4 regions of the Exiguobacterium sp. BMC-KP genome follow, and region 3 is predicted to be linked to each of the others. Evidence: riboswitches for the same ligand, from Rfam matches in the RefSeq annotation. Region 3 holds a riboswitch; each other region holds the start of a gene.
The links. A riboswitch is a leader RNA that binds a small molecule or an ion and turns the genes downstream of it on or off. The one in region 3 is predicted to bind thiamine pyrophosphate.
Positions count from the first base shown of each region.

Region 1: another riboswitch for thiamine pyrophosphate. It lies ahead of ADM98_RS10130 (ECF transporter S component); the one in region 3 lies ahead of ADM98_RS08125 (thiamine phosphate synthase).
Region 2: another riboswitch for thiamine pyrophosphate. It lies ahead of ADM98_RS01510 (3-oxoacyl-ACP reductase); the one in region 3 lies ahead of ADM98_RS08125 (thiamine phosphate synthase).
Region 4: another riboswitch for thiamine pyrophosphate. It lies ahead of thiD (bifunctional hydroxymethylpyrimidine kinase/phosphomethylpyrimidine kinase); the one in region 3 lies ahead of ADM98_RS08125 (thiamine phosphate synthase).

Region 1 is NZ_LGIW01000015.1:856,824-860,813, forward strand. Features, by position in the region: gene ADM98_RS10120 (GNAT family N-acetyltransferase) at 1-608, shown strand, start outside; gene ADM98_RS10125 (50S ribosomal protein L25/general stress protein Ctc) at 901-1,578, shown strand; TPP riboswitch at 1,675-1,773, shown strand; gene ADM98_RS10130 (ECF transporter S component) at 1,874-2,446, shown strand; gene ADM98_RS10135 (ABC transporter ATP-binding protein) at 2,443-3,972, shown strand; gene ADM98_RS10140 (energy-coupling factor transporter transmembrane component T family protein) at 3,944-3,990, shown strand, end outside.
Region 2 is NZ_LGIW01000011.1:220,085-224,074, forward strand. Features, by position in the region: gene ADM98_RS01505 (LLM class flavin-dependent oxidoreductase) at 1-741, opposite strand, end outside; gene ADM98_RS01510 (3-oxoacyl-ACP reductase) at 797-1,549, opposite strand; TPP riboswitch at 1,685-1,785, opposite strand; gene ADM98_RS01515 (hypothetical protein) at 1,903-2,985, opposite strand; gene ADM98_RS01520 (hypothetical protein) at 3,005-3,823, opposite strand; gene ADM98_RS01525 (ATP-binding cassette domain-containing protein) at 3,820-3,990, opposite strand, start outside.
Region 3 is NZ_LGIW01000015.1:513,266-517,255, forward strand. Features, by position in the region: gene ADM98_RS08115 (OsmC family protein) at 1-415, shown strand, start outside; gene nagZ (beta-N-acetylhexosaminidase) at 412-1,632, shown strand; TPP riboswitch at 1,689-1,791, shown strand; gene ADM98_RS08125 (thiamine phosphate synthase) at 1,876-2,466, shown strand; gene ADM98_RS08130 (FAD-dependent oxidoreductase) at 2,463-3,407, shown strand; gene thiS (sulfur carrier protein ThiS) at 3,404-3,604, shown strand; gene ADM98_RS08140 (thiazole synthase) at 3,607-3,990, shown strand, end outside.
Region 4 is NZ_LGIW01000013.1:117,462-121,451, reverse strand. Features, by position in the region: gene ADM98_RS03460 (murein hydrolase activator EnvC family protein) at 1-1,251, shown strand, start outside; TPP riboswitch at 1,316-1,426, shown strand; gene thiD (bifunctional hydroxymethylpyrimidine kinase/phosphomethylpyrimidine kinase) at 1,542-2,345, shown strand; gene thiM (hydroxyethylthiazole kinase) at 2,326-3,093, shown strand; gene thiE (thiamine phosphate synthase) at 3,083-3,721, shown strand; gene ADM98_RS03440 (hypothetical protein) at 3,691-3,990, shown strand, end outside.

The DNA.
Region 1 (3,990 bases), 340 kb from region 3:
TAAAAGCGCTGCTCCATCAACGAACCGCACTCGTCGTCGATGCGATCAGTGCTGTTGGGACTGGACGTTTTTCATACGCCGGTTGCACTTTCGTCACGACCGTTTCTGGAAAAGCGATTGGGGGATTACCAGGTCTTACGTTCATCGGGCACGTAGATAACGTCTTACCTTCTCCCTCTATTCCACGTTATCTGGATCTCGGTCTCTATGCGGATGGAATTGCTTTTTCTGGCTCCTCAAATCTGTTGCTCGCCTGTCAGGCAGCACTGGACGCTCTCGATCTCGATCAAGCAGCAATTAAGATGACTTATCTCGAACAAGCCGTCCGCGCAACGGGCTTTCAATTGCTCGCTCAACAAGAAGCACAAGCACCAGGCATTTTAACCATCGTTCATCCGTCAGCAACTGATGTAGGCGATGCTCTTCGGATTCAGGGGTATCACGTCCAGTATGAAAGCGACTATCTCGTTCGCAATCAGTGGCTTCAAATTTCGACGATGGGGCAGACGACGATGCGGCAAATCGAACGTCTCGTTCGTGTGTTAGTCCGTGAAAATCAACGAATCACCATAAAAAATGAAAAAAACGAAAGACCTCTCAACCCTTGATTTCAAGCGGTTTGGAGGTCTTTCGACTTTAAAAAAATAAAAAAAGAGGTTTAAGGATTTAAAACATAGGGGTATAAACTCATTAGCACCGCATCAAACCGGTGACTTACTCACACATGTTTCTCAATATCAGCGTAATGACCTGGGAGAGAAATGCAAAGTCACGAAAGCGTCAGATTCAAGAGAGTCTGAAACCGATGGTCTTAGCATGATTTCATATTGTTCAGGATTCGTCCTGCTCCTACATTCATTACCTTTTGAGGGCTATACTAAATTCAAGGGGGAAATGAACATGTCAGTTAAATTAACAGTCGAAAAACGCGAGGTACGTCCACGCTCACTCCGTAAACAATTACGTCATGAAGGAAAAGCTCTTGGTGTCGTGTATGGTTACAAAGTGGAAAGTACACCAATCGCATTCGAAGAAAAAGAATTGTTAAAAATCGTTCGTGAGAACGGTGAGAACGTCTTGATTTCACTTAAACTCGACGGAAAAAACGTTAACGTCTTGATTAACCGTCGTGACATGGATGTCTTCACACCAACAGTTGATCACGTTGAATTCATCGCTGTGAAAATGGATGAAGAAACAGAAGTGGAAGCAGACGTTGTACTCGTTGGCGAAGCAGCCGGTGCAAAAGTTGGTGGATTCCTCTCACAAACACTCTTTAAAGTAACAGTTGCAGCTACACCAGATAAATTACCAGAGAACGTCGAAGTTGACGTCACGAACCTCGAAATCGGAGATTCAATCTCTGTAGCCGATCTTCCAGAGCAAAAAGATTTCCGTATCGTCACTGAAGGTGACATTCAAGTCGCAGCAGTCGTCGAGTCTACACTCGAGCAGGATCTTGAAGAAATCGAAGAAGCGGAAGCAGAGGCACAAGCTGAAGCTGGCGAAGAAAATGAAGGCGAAGCAACAGAAGCGTCTTCAGAAGAAGCAGCTGAAGAGAACGAAGACAACAAATAAGCTATCCAACGATACGCCCCAAGTGGCGTATCGTTTTTTTGTGTCTTGACAATAGACAGAAGATTGCCTAAAGTGAACAGCGTATCAACTATTCACTATATCCACTAGGGGAGCCCATTGGCTGAGACGATTCACTTCGGACCCTTCGAACCTGATCTAGTTCATACTAGCGTAGGAAAGTGGAGCGATCACATCCAATGACTCCTGCTACGCGCAGTTTTTCTGAGGACCGCTCTCTTTTTTACGGAGGGCGGTCTTTTTTGTTGTCTCCCCCATTCTAAGGAGGACGTATCTAATGCAACACTGGAAAATGAAAGAAATCATGGTCATGATGATGCTCGCCGTCGCTTGCGGTGTCATCTATCTCGGTTGGTCGACACTGTGGTTACCGATGTCTGCGATCTTCGGTCCCGTTGGTGCTAACTGGATGTTCGGGATTTGGATCATCGCAAGTCCGCTTGTCGCAGCAATCATCCAAAAGCCAGGTGCCGCGTTAATTGCGGAAGTCGTCGCAGCAGCAGTCGAACTGTTCACGGGGAGTCACTTCGGATTATCGGCACTGTTAATTGGTGTCTGCCAAGGTCTTGGTGCGGAACTCGTCTTTGCGATGACGCGTTACCGTCGTTATGACGCATGGACACTGATGTTGTCTGGTGTCGGAGCAGCAGTCGGAAGTATCGTCTACAGCCTGGTTGCGAATGGCTTTGGTTATTACACGACGACGACGTTACTCGTGACGATTGGACTACAATTGATCAGCGGTGCATTACTTGGTGGCTTACTCGCATGGATTCTCGTCCGTCGCCTCGTTGCGACTGGTGTGTTAAGTGGTTTTGCAGCCGGACGTGTGAAACGGGAGGTCGCATGATTACCGTTGACGACCTAAGTATTCGTTATCCCGGTCAGATGAAATCAGTGCTCGATCATGTAACGCTAACGATCGACCAAGGAACGACGCTTCTACTTGGCCGTAGCGGAAGTGGTAAGACAACGTTGCTTCATGCGCTTGCTGGACTGACGCCAGAGACAATCGAAGTCGAACAGACTGGCACGGTGAGCCGATCCGGTTCTGTCGGCATTCTGTTCCAAAATCCAGACGAGCAATTTTGCATGGAAACGATTGGACGTGAAATCGCCTTTAGCTTAGAAAACAAATCAATCCCACGCGCGGAGATGGATGAACGAATTGAGCAGTTGCTGGTACTCGTCGGTCTTCCCCTCCCCTTTTCAACACCAATCGCTAGTCTCTCTGGGGGAATGAAACAGCGACTGGCGCTCGCTGCAGTCCTAGCACTCGAACCAACCATTCTACTACTCGATGAACCGACGGCGCAGATTGATCCGATCGGACAACACGAACTGATGGCATTGATCTTTCGAATCCAGAAAGAGCACGATTTAACGATTGTGTTAATCGAGCACCAACTCGATGTCTGTTTACCGTATGTCGACCAAGTCGTCTTACTTGAAGAAGGAACGATTACCGTGACAGCGCATCCACGAGACCTGTTTCCACATGCCTACGTGCGGCTTCAATCAAAAGGCATCGCCGTTCCGTCGCTCTTTCCTTATACACTTGAGACATTACCAGCGGATGGACCACAAGCGGCACGACTTTTCGCGCCTCCCCCTGTCGTTCCAGCAGGACTTCCCTTGTTGCACGTTTCTGAATTGTCGACAAAAGCACCTTATCCGCTGACCGGTGCGACGTTTTCGCTTCAAACGAGTGAATGGGTCATGCTACTTGGAGCAAACGGTTCTGGAAAAAGTACGCTCCTCGCGACACTTGGTCGGTTTCTTCCTCAGCGCGGAACATATCAATTCCGCAATCGTCCGGCTCATCGGTATTCCAAGCATCATTTTTACGAACAAGTCGGCTACGTCTTTCAACAACCAGATCTGCAGTTTCTCAAGCTGACAGTCGAAGCGGAAATCGACTGGAGTCACCGGGGAGTGACGAGCAATGAACGCGCAGCGTTACTCGACCGGTTGGAACTGACATCTGTCAAACAACAATCGCCGCTTGCTCTCAGTACCGGGCAACAAAGACGGCTCAGTGTCGCAACGATGCTCGGCCAGACGAAAGACTTGTTGTTGCTCGATGAGCCGACGTTCGGACAGGACGGGTTGACGACGCGGCGTTTAATGGAGCAGTTATTGACGGAGCAACAGAACGGAACGACGCTCGTCATGGCAACGCATGATATGGAGCTCGTCGCCCGTTACGCCCATCGTGTTCTCGTCATGGAGCAAGGACAGATCGTTTTTGATGGTCGTCCGAATGAATTGTTCGCTGATATTGCCTTACTTACGCGCTGTCAGCTCCAACGTCCGCTTTCTTACCAACGTCAGGAGGTGCATCACGTTGCAAACGAATGCGTCCCTGTTCGCTAAGCTCAATCCTGTCATCAA
Region 2 (3,990 bases), on a different contig from region 3:
AGCATGGGCTTGTCTAAAATTCCATGACACAGAATATACGGCATCCGCATGTTTGGCTGCAAGGGCAATCCCTTCTTCAGAAGCCCCCGCTTGCATCGCTACTGGCTTTCCTTGGGGACTACGCGGCGTAGACAAAGGACCTTTTACGCTGAAATAGGCTTCAGAATGATCGATAACTTGTATACGTTCAGGATCAATCAATTGGTTATCTGATCGATTCGCAAGAAAAGCCGCTTGATCCCAAGATAAAAATAGCTTCTCCATCAATGCTGCGAATTCGTTCGCCTTATTATACCGTTCCTCCCTCGGTGGAAGTGCATCCATCCCGTGGTTTAACGCTTCCCAATCCGTCATCGAGGTCACTAAGTTCCAGCCTACCCTCCCCTTCGTCACGTGATCTAGGCTTAGAAGTTGCCTTGCTGCTGTATACGGATTGGAGAACGTGCTCGATATCGTAGAAACTAATCCGATATGATCCGTCACTTGAGAAATAGCCGTTAGATTAATTAAAGGATCCAACCAAAAGGCAGGTAAATCAGTTGCATTATTAGCCGGAAAGGATTGATTGTCCGCAAAAAATACTGCATCCAAACGTCCAGCTTCCGCTATTTGAGCCAAACGCTGATAATAGCGACTCTCTCCGATCTCTTTAATCGCGGAATCAGGTATTAACCATGCGGCTTGGTGATGACCACATCCATATAACAAAACACCAATATTTAACTGATTTCTATTCGTCATCTTCTGTTCACGAATCCCTTCTCTTACAAGCTAAGAATCTTTTAAAACGATCGCTTCAATTCATTGTTAACCCACCATCGACCGTTACGTTTTGACCGGTAATCCCAGATGCTGCTTCTGATGCCAAAAAGGCAACCAGTTGAGCCACTTCTTCTGGGCTCGTCACTTTTTTCAACGGGGTCGATTGGGCAATTAAGTCAAATACTTCAGGGGTTGTCACAGCACTCGCATCTGTGACTTTCAATAACCCACCGGAGACGACATTCACGTTTATGCCATATTGACCTAACTCCGCGGCTAGGTTTCGAGTAAAGCCAATCAGACCTGCTTTTGCTGTTGTGTATTCATGATAAGGAACGACTGGGTTTTGATAGAGGTTTGTTCCAATGCTGATGATACTACCGCTATGTCGTTCTATAAATTGTGGCAAAACACTTTGAATGATGTGAAACGCTGCTTTAAGTGTTCCATCCAGTTGATTTTGATAATCTTCCCACTCTAAATCGATAAACGATTTTTGCGCAACCGGATCAAATTTGAAGTCTACTAATGCATTATTCACGACAACATCGATTTGACCATAATGTGCTGTTGCGAATTGCATCATGCTCTCGACATCTTCCCGCTTCGTGACATCTGCATACAAGGCAATTGCATTCTCTACTCCCAGTTCGCTCACAAGTTGTTCTGCCGCATCCTTGCTTTTAAAGTAATTGATCACCACTTTAAATCCGTTGTGCACTAACACCCTTGCAATCGTCGCCCCAAGTCCTCGACTACTTCCTGTCACTAATACTGTTCTGCTCATTCTTGTCCACTCCCTCATCCATTTTTGCAACTTAAATAGCGAAGTTAGTAAACAAAAAACGCAACTCTCCAAAAGGAAAGTTGCGCACGTCTAAATAATCACATAGCAAAGAACGATATCATCGTCTCCGCTTGTTCATCAGAGTTTACACTTCCCTACGCTAGTACGACCTAGTTCAGGTTCAAAGGGTTTGAGTAGCTACTCATCTCAGTTTAATAACACCCCTAGTGATTCTATTTAAGTTATCTTCACTGTAGTGGTCTTGAAAACCCCTGTCAATGATTCTGACAGATAAATTCATTTCTAGTATTCTAAGAAGCGAGTAAACGAAGTGAATCATGAGTCCATCACGATTACTCCGATACAGTGACATCCTGTACCAAACGATTCTTTTTAGCATTTTTATCTTTGATGATTCCTTGATACGAAATCGATTCATTTTTCGTATCGACTACCGTGACTTGGAAATCCGAATCATTGATATTAGCGATATGGTATAGCTTTCCCTGCGCAATCATCGTATAGGAGCCATTGAAGCGGTAAGCATGCTGCCCTTCCACTTTATGTCGCTTGACTTGATTCGTCTTAAAGTCATAGGTGCTCCATTTGATACTTTTACTTTTTTCTGAATCAAACGTGCCGTAAGCGATCAGTGATTGGCTATTTTCAGCAGCATTAAAGTTCCCTTCCGCTGCATACGCATCAAGTGCTTTGATTCGTTTGATGCCTTTGCCGTTATCTAGATAATAAGCGCTATCTTTTTCTACCCCTTCCGCATCATATGCGATTTCACGATAGACAATTCCATAGTCGTTCACTGCCACATAATGACGCTCTTGATTAGTCTTGAGTTGCTTGGATTGAAGCGTCTCCACTTTTCCTTTTGCAAGGTTGAGTAATAACACCGTCGATTTTTCCTTTGCTCCATGATCATCCCGTTGGACGTATACGTTCATGCCGTCTTGATGGAAGACACGGATGTCAGCCATTTCACGATCCGGTACCGTTAAACGATGAGAAAGCGTCTTTTTAAATTGTTTCTGTGTACTTCTGTCATAAGAATGATAGTTCAACTGAGATGCCTTTACTTCAATTCCGTATGTCCGCGAGCCCATTTCACTAGTAAATACGTCTTCCTTAGAAAGAAAGCGATAGAAATCAGCAGGGAAGTCTGCAGCGTAGCTATTGAACAACCCTGTGATATAGTTCTGCGACTCACTATGGATTTGACCGTCCAATTGGATATTGTATTGAGTAGGCTTGATGTCTCCATTTTCAATCTCGATGTTTACTTTTTTAAGAGCTTCTGCATTTTCTTTTCGTATACTCTCGACTTCATAATCCGATCCTTTAATGCTTACGGCGTAACCAAAATAACTGAGTAAGGTGACGCCAGCAATGCTTCCTACGATGATCATTTCCTTATATCGTCTCATGACTTCCTCCTTCTAATGATTAAATAGATACTTTGTGGTTCAGTAGTCGAACACATTTCCAACTTATATATACAAAATAGATGAGGATAAAGGAAAGATAGACGAATACCTGTTGATTCGGGATGAGAATGCTAGTCAAATCAAATAAGTAACGTAATGCAATGAATGGTACGATCAAGAGCGCTACATCCTTTGTGATCGTCAGCAAAGCTTTCCCTTTTTGATAGGACCGCTCCGTCAAGACGAACAAGAAGACCATCGTGATGACGAAGAGTGCGAGCGCTAGAATGACGAATGTATCGATCACATTGAAGGTATAGAGCATGTTCAACGCAGCTGATTCCCCGATGATTTTTGATGCTGCTTGTAAATGTTCCGGGAGTAACCATTCGTAGAGTCGACGACTTAGAAGAATCGTGATCCACTGGATGCCCATGAAACCACATACAAATACCAATACTGTTGTCAGTTTGGATAAGAGGATTGTGATGCGTTTACCCGGTAGCATCAATAAACGGTAGATGTACTTGGACTCGCCATACCAATCGCGGTACCAAATTTGAAAGGCATATAGAATCGTGAACATGATACCGATGGCAATCATGTACTTGAAGTAGTTGGTCGCATCGCCAAACGTCAAAGGTCCATTCAGTTGATCAACAGCTTCCATTTCCGTAAGTCGCTCTTTTTTCATCAAATCCTCCAGCTTGGATTGATAATGAAGAACCTGATATACGACCGATGTGAGTTCAACAATCACTAACATCGTCAATATCGAAAGGTATAGTTTGAAGCTTCGCTTGATTTCCTCGTTTGATAGCATAAAGAATTTCTTCATGTCTGATAGACCTCCCTCATTCGATCCTGTACTGATTTCCCGTAAAGCTCACGCATCTCTTCCGAGTCATCTTCCTGTATGATGATCCCGTTCTGAAGAAAAATAACGCGGTCGATGAGATGTTCCACTTCTGCAATCTCATGAGTCGTCATCAAGATGCCCTTCCC
Region 3 (3,990 bases):
AGTGACATGGAACAAACAGATGGGGTTTAGTGGACAAACGGAATCAGGTCATCATCTCGCGATGGACGCAGCACCCGAAAACGGCGGTGAAAACCAAGCGCCACGACCGACCGAGCTCCTGCTACATGCCGTTGCCGGCTGTACTGGGATTGATATCGTCTCGATTTTAGAGAAGATGCGCTTGACGATCACTCATTTCGAGATGGATATTGAAGGAGAACGGGCAGAGGATCATCCACGGCGTTTCACATCGATCTCGATTCATTACCGACTCGAAGGTGATTTGCCGGAAGATAAGGTCCGTCGTGCCATTTCGTTATCAAAAGATAAATATTGTTCGGTCTCACAATCCCTGAACGCTGAGATTTCCGTCTGTTATTCCATCAATGGTGTCCGGAGCGAGGATCCTTTGTGAAGAAGACTGTACTGATCGGCTGCCTGTTGCTTGCAGGGTGTGCGCAGGAGACGACGGAATCAACGAAACCATCACAACCAGAAGCGAAGCAACCGACTGAAGCGAAGAAGCCAAAGCCTGAGCCGACGAAGGAAGAACGACAACACGCACAACTAAAACAACAACTGGCAGCGATGTCGACGTCTGAAAAAATCGATCAGCTCCTCTATATCGGAGTCGCTGGTACGGAACTTTCAGCGGCAGACCGGCAGTTGTTGCGGACGCATGCGATTGGTGGCGTCTTACTGCTCGGCGGAAACATCACGTCAGAAGAACAATTGTTAACGTTCACGCGTGCGATTCAAGAGACGAACCAAAAGCCATATGCGTTCGTCGGGATTGACGAGGAAGGCGGACGGGTCAGTCGGGTACCTGATCAACGATTACGTCTGCCGACGAGTCAACGTATGGCGCAAGGCGCAAATATGGCGAAAATGGAAGACGTCGGACGCACGCTCGGTCATGTATCGCGGTACTATGGATTCAACATGGACTTTGCACCAGTCCTTGACGTTAACAGTAATCCGAACAATCCGATCATCGGTGATCGTGCCTTAAGTGCAGAGCCGAAGACCGTCGCGACGTTCGGTACAGCACTGATGCACGGGATGCAAGAGACTGGCACGATTCCGGTCGTCAAACATTTTCCTGGTCACGGTAATACGAGTGTCGATTCCCATGTTGGACTGCCGAAAGTGACGGCATCAAAGGAAGAACTGAAGCGAACGGAACTGTTACCGTTCCAAGAAGCGATTCAAGAGGGGGCCGAGATGATAATGGTCGCCCATATTCTGTATCCCGCGTATGACGATCAAAATCCATCCTCGCTCTCGAAGCCGATCCTGACTGATCTCTTGCGTCAGAAACTCGGATTCAACGGCGTCATCATCACAGATGATCTCGTCATGGGAGCGATCACGCAACAATACGGTCTTGCGGAAGCGGCGCGGCAATCACTCGTCAATGGAGCTGACATGGCAATGTTTTCAGAGGCAGGTGCTTATGCGAAAGTTCATGCTGAAGTGATGCAAGCCGTCAAAGATGAAACGCTGACGACCGAGATGCTCGATGCGAAAGTGATGCGAATCCTGAAGCTGAAGCAGACGTATGCCAACAGCCAGAAGCAACAGCGACCGACGAAATCGGAGCTCGTTCAGCAAGTGGAAGCGCTCAACTAGGACTAGCGAAGGAAAGCGACTCATGCTAGACTAATGGGGCAAGCCAATTAAACACGAAAAGACACTAGGGGAGTCTCCCAGCAGACTGAGACGGAAGTATCCGGACCCTTTGAACCTGATCTAGTTCGTACTAGCGGAGGGAAGTGGCTCGAAACCTTAGATATCCTTAGCGCTGCAGCGCATTTTCGGACCACTCCTTTCAACATCGGGAGTGGTCCTTTTTCGTCTAGAAAGGAAGATATGATGCGTTTACATCTGATTTCAACAGGTTCGATCGATTTGCGAGATGGGGCCGAAATCTTTCAATTCCTTCAACCCTATACCAATCAATTGCATCTGCGGGAACCGAACTTATCAGCGGCAGAATTACTTGATCTAATTGAAACACTCCTTCGGCAAGGATATTTGCCTGATCAATTAACGGTCCATGACCGCGTCGACGTTGCGCATGTCGCTGGCATCGGTGTGCAGTTGACCCGACGATCCTTACGCGTCGGTGATGTCCGAAGACACTTTCCAGATCTGACAATCGGTAAATCCGTCCATTCACTGGCAGAGGCGCTCGCGGCTGAGGCAGAAGGAGCTGATCAATTGCTCTACGGTCATATTTATCCGACGGCGTCGAAGCCGGATCTTCCGCCACGTGGTGTTGATGCTCTCAAACAAGTCGTTACCTTCACGACAAAACCAGTCATCGCAATCGGCGGCATCACACCAGATCGTATTCCTGAGATCGCAGCGACCGGTGCAACCGGAATCGCCGTCTTATCCGGCATCCTCGGTCAAACGGACCCACTTGCTGCGATCAAGCGTTATCAGGGGGTACGGGTATGACGGATCACATCATCATTGGTGGTGGAGTCATTGGTTTGACGCTTGCTTACAGTCTCGCCTGTCAGAACGAATCCGTTCTTGTCCTTGAGCGCGAAACATGCGGTCAAGGGACGAGTCGCGCAGCTGCCGGAATGCTTGCGACGGATATTGAGCTACGTGATGAACTGCATGCGCTAGCCGCTCGAAGTCGCCGTCTGTATCCGTTACTCGCACGTCGACTTGAACGGGAGACTGGCATCGATTGCGGCTACCTGGAACAACCGTTTTTGTTAAAACGAGACGGACAAGAATACTTATTTCCATCGGCCGGTCAAATCGACCCGCGACGAATGACCAATGCATTGATGTGTGCCTTACACGCACGTGGCGTATCGATTGAAGAACAGGTGGATGTCACGCGTCTCGAGGAGAGTGATGATGTCGTGAAGATCGAGTCGAATACTGGAATATGGACGGGACGTACGGTGACGGTGGCTGCTGGGCGCGGATCACAAGCAATACTTGCGACAGCCGGCATTTCGATTGCGACATATGGCGTCAAAGGCGAGTGTTTGGCGGTCCGTCTCGCGGGACGACCGTTAAGCTCGATTCTGTTCAATGATTCTGTCTATCTTGTACCGAAAGCGGACGGACGGATTTTGATCGGTGCGACCGAATTACCGCACGATGAGACGGTCGGCGTCAGTGTCGCGGGGGTTACGTCACTGCTTCATGCAGCAGTGCGGCTTTATCCACCGATTCGTGATGCAGTCATCGAAGAAGTCTGGTCCGGCGTACGACCACAAACGATATCCGGCTTACCGTACATCGGAGTCGCTTCGTCATCGCGTCGCATCTTCCTAGCGACCGGTCATCACCGGCATGGGATTTTACTCGCACCGGCGACAGCGGAGGTCTTGGCAAATACATTACGGTTGATCCAGAAGGAGGAAGTCCGATGAACATTACGATTAACGGAAACGACCATAAGATCGAACAGATTGAAACAATCGAGGATATGCTCGTGCAACTCGGCTTGGGGGAAAAGCTCGTCATCGTCGAACAGAACCGAGTGATCATCGATCGCGGGGCTTACGGTCAGACGGTCGTTCGGGATCATGACACATTTGAAATCGTTCATTTCGTAGGAGGAGGATAAACATGCTGAAAATTGGAGAAAAGACATTTGACTCACGGTTATTACTCGGTACAGGAAAATATACGAATGCTACGGTACAGCAGGAGGCGATTGACGCTTCGGCTTCACAAATCTTGACGTTCGCTATCCGGAGACTCGACATCTTTGATAAACAACAATCGAATTTCTTAGAGTCGCTTGATTTAACGAAGTACGATTTACTGCCGAACACAGCTGGTGCGAAGACAGCAGAGGAAGCCGTCCGGTTAGCGAAGCTCGCACGAGCATCCGGGATGTGTGACATGGTAAAAGTTGAAGTGATCGGTTGCGACAAGACCTTGTTACCGGACCCAATCGAGACATTACGCGCCTCTGAAGAGTTGCTTAAAGAAGGATTCATCGTCTTA
Region 4 (3,990 bases), on a different contig from region 3:
GTTTTAGGGGCATTACTTATAACAGGAACACAACCGATCGCGGCAGCAACGATTAAAGAAAAAAAGGCTGAAAATGCTGCAGAACAACGTAAATTAGAAAAAGCGATTAAAAAACAAGAGTCGAAAATTTCAAAAGAACAACGTCAAATCAATCAAATTGATGCAGCGATTAACGAAAAGATTTTCCAAGTTTCCGAAAAAAATAAACAAATTAAACAGTTGAACGTTCGAATTGACGAGTTAAAAGCAGATATCGTTCGTTACGAAGAGATGCTACAGAAGCAGGAAGAACTTCTTGGTGATCGCTTACGTGTGTTCCAAGAAAACGATGGGAACTCGATTAAATGGGAAGAAGTCATTTTTGGATCAAAGGATTTGGGTGATTTATTTAGCCGTGTCATGGCTGGGAAAAAAATCGCTGAGCAAGATGATAAAATGATTTCGGATTACATCGCGACACAACAAAAATTAGCAGAAGCAAAACAAGCACTCGTCGAGAAAAAAGCGGAGCAAATGCAAGAAAAGAAAGTATTGCTTGAACAAAAGAAAGCGTTAAAAGTTCAAATGAAAGAGCGTAGTGCTACACTGAAAAAATTACGAAAAGGTAAGACGAAGTTCACGACAGAACTTCTAGATGCAAAAGAACTGCAAGCGACTCTTGAAGCTCAAGAACGTGCGATTGCGGCAGCGAAAGCTGCTGCTAAAGCAGCGGCTGAAAAAGCAGCAGCAGAGAAAGCAGCAGCTGAAAAAGCCGCTAAAGCGAATGCTCAAGCAGCAAAACAAGCAAATAAGAATACAGAATCAACAAGTTCAGATGCAACACCAATCGTTTCAGGTGGTGGGAAATTTGTTCGACCATCTTCTGGTGGCGTCTCACAAGGTTTTGGACCAGCTAGTGGAGCAAACGGTTATACATTCCATAATGGTGTCGATTTTAAAGGTCCCGTCGGATCTCCAATCGTCGCATCAGCAGCCGGAACGGTCATTACCGCATCAGGTGGTGGACCTTACGGGAATCACGTCATGATTTCGCACTTCCTTGACGGGAAAGTGTACACGACTGTCTACGCCCATATGAGTTCATTGTCTGTTCATGCAGGACAAACCGTTTCTCAAGGTCAGCAAGTCGGAACACTTGGTAGTACGGGAAATTCAACAGGACCACACTTGCATTTCGAACTACATGTCGGAGGGTATCAATACAGTGCCTCTTCTCCTCTGAATGCAGTGAATCCATTAGCATATCTGTAATCAAAAACGGGCTTCGGCTCGTTTTTTTTTGTTCCCTATGCTACAGTTAAGGCGAAACGAATACTTGAGCAACTAGGGGAGCTGGAGGAATCTGGCTGAGAGGAAAACCAATCTGTTTTCGACCCTATTACCTGAACTGGATAATACCAGCGTAGGAAAGTTGAGCCGAACGGATATCGGAATGCGTGTATAACGCTTTTGTATAGCGTCGACTGCTTTTTTACAGCGGTCGGCGCTTTTTTTGTCGGTAACGACTCCCTTACATTGCTCGATGGGAAGGTGAGAGAAACATGAAACATGTATTGACGATTGCAGGATCCGACTCCGGTGGTGGAGCTGGAATTCAAGCAGATTTAAAAACATTTTCGGCTTTAGGCGTTTATGGAATGAGTGTTCTGACTGCTGTCACGGCGCAAAATACATTAGGTGTTCAAGCGGTGGAAGAGCTATCTCCGGAAATCGTTGATGCCCAGTTAACATCGATTTTTTCAGATATTCGTGTCGATGCGATCAAAATCGGGATGGTCTCGAATGCGCAGACGATTCGTGTCATCGCTACACATCTTCGTAAACAGACAGTTCCGATCATATTAGACCCAGTCATGGTCGCAAAAGGTGGACATGCCTTGTTACGGACAGAGGCAGAACAAGCACTGATTATGGAGTTACTACCACTTGCGACACTCATTACACCAAATTTACTAGAAGCTGAGCGTTTAACGGGAAAGTCAGTAACCAATCTAGAGGACATGCGGTCTGCGATGCATCAATTGGCTACGCAGACGGGCGCAGTCTTATTAAAGGGTGGACACTTACCCGGAGAGGCGACGGATTTATTGTTTGACGGAACGAAAGAACATCGCTTCACATCCGAACGGTTAGACAACCAACATACCCACGGAACGGGTTGTACCTTATCTGCAGCGATTGCAGCACGGATGGCGCTGGGAGAAGATTTACCAGGTAGTGTACGACAGGCAAAAAGCTATGTCACGGAAGCAATCCGTCATGGATTTGTCCTCGGACAAGGTATTGGACCGACACACCATTTTCATTCACTTTGGAGGGATGCACATGTTTACGACCATTCTTGAACAGAAACCACTCATTCACCATCTGACGAATACGGTGACGATTAACGATTGCGCAAACGTCACATTAGCTGTTGGGGCATCCCCCGTCATGGCGGAAGACATTCGAGAAGTAGAAGAGATGGTTCGACTCGCACAAGCTCTTGTCTTGAACATTGGTACACTTGATGCAGAAATGCAGGAAGCACAACGACTGGCAGTACGTGAAGCAGGACGATTGAACGTTCCAATCATCCTCGATCCAGTCGGAGCAGGAGCTACGACATTAAGAACCGATTTCTCAAAAGAATTAATCGATTTCGGATGTACGATCATTAAAGGAAATGTCTCTGAAATCAAGACTCTACTTGGAGAGAATGGACGAACGAAGGGAGTCGATGCTGTGGGAGACGGAAGCATGGATCGAGAAAGTATCCGTATATTCGCACGCAAACAGCAATCCGTCGTCGTCGTCACCGGTCCAATCGATTACATCACGGATGGCACACGCGAAATGGAATTGAACGTGGGTACTCCTCGTCTTGGAGACATCACAGGAACAGGTTGTATGACGGCATCGATAATTGCTAGCTTCCTTGGTGCAGGCTATACGGCGTATGAGGCGGCAGTTCATGGAACGTTCGTCATGGGAAAAGCAGGAGAGCGGGCAGCATCGGCACAAGGTCTAGGCGATTTTAAACGAGAGTTGTTCAATGCCATCAGCCTGATGACGGAACAAGATCTGACGGAGGTGACGGAACGTGGTAATTGATTATTCGATTTACGCCGTGACGGATCGTAGATATCATCCAGGAGTTGCTATCGAAACGGTCGTTGAAGAAGCGATTTTAGGTGGGGTAACCATCGTGCAACTACGGGAAAAAACAGCGCAAGGAAAGGAGTTCTTTGAACAGGCAGTTCAGTTAAAAGCACTCACGGATCGTCACGACATTCCATTGATCATCAATGATCGAATCGATATCGCGTTACTCGTCGGAGCCGGTTTGCATATCGGACAAGAGGACATTCCTCTAACCGCAGCACGTCGTCTCTTACCGAACGCTGTAATCGGTGTATCGGTTGCAACTGTTGAGCAAGCAATGGAAGCAGAACAAAATGGGGCATCTTATTTAGGGGTGGGGTCTTTATTTGCGACGTCATCGAAAGCAGACGCTGATGCGATGCCGTATACGACACTTCAGGCGATTCGAGAAGCGGTTCACTTACCTTTGATTGGTATTGGTGGCATTACAGCAACAAATGTCTCGTCTCTACCGATTCTACTAGAAGGATACGCGGTCATTTCTGATATTTTTGCTAAAGAAGATCGGCAGCTCGCTGCAAAGCAAATGACAGATGCTGTGCGAGAATGGCATCAATCTCTTCAGAACAGGGTATAATTCGTTCAGAGGTGATTGTATTGAAATGGCAGACGATCCGTTTTCGGGGCTATTGGATCCGGTATCGGTTAGAACCACAAATCATTCGGGTCGATAATCAGGGGATTTATCATCTAGGAAAAGTTTTATTTCCGCGTCCTAATCGTATATCCTATGAAATGGCTCTTTTATTGAAGGAAAAGTATGAGCGACGTTACAAGCGACCTTTGTATATTAAAACGAGTTCGATTGCGACAGAAATCTGGGGGCATACTCATTTAGATATTTAT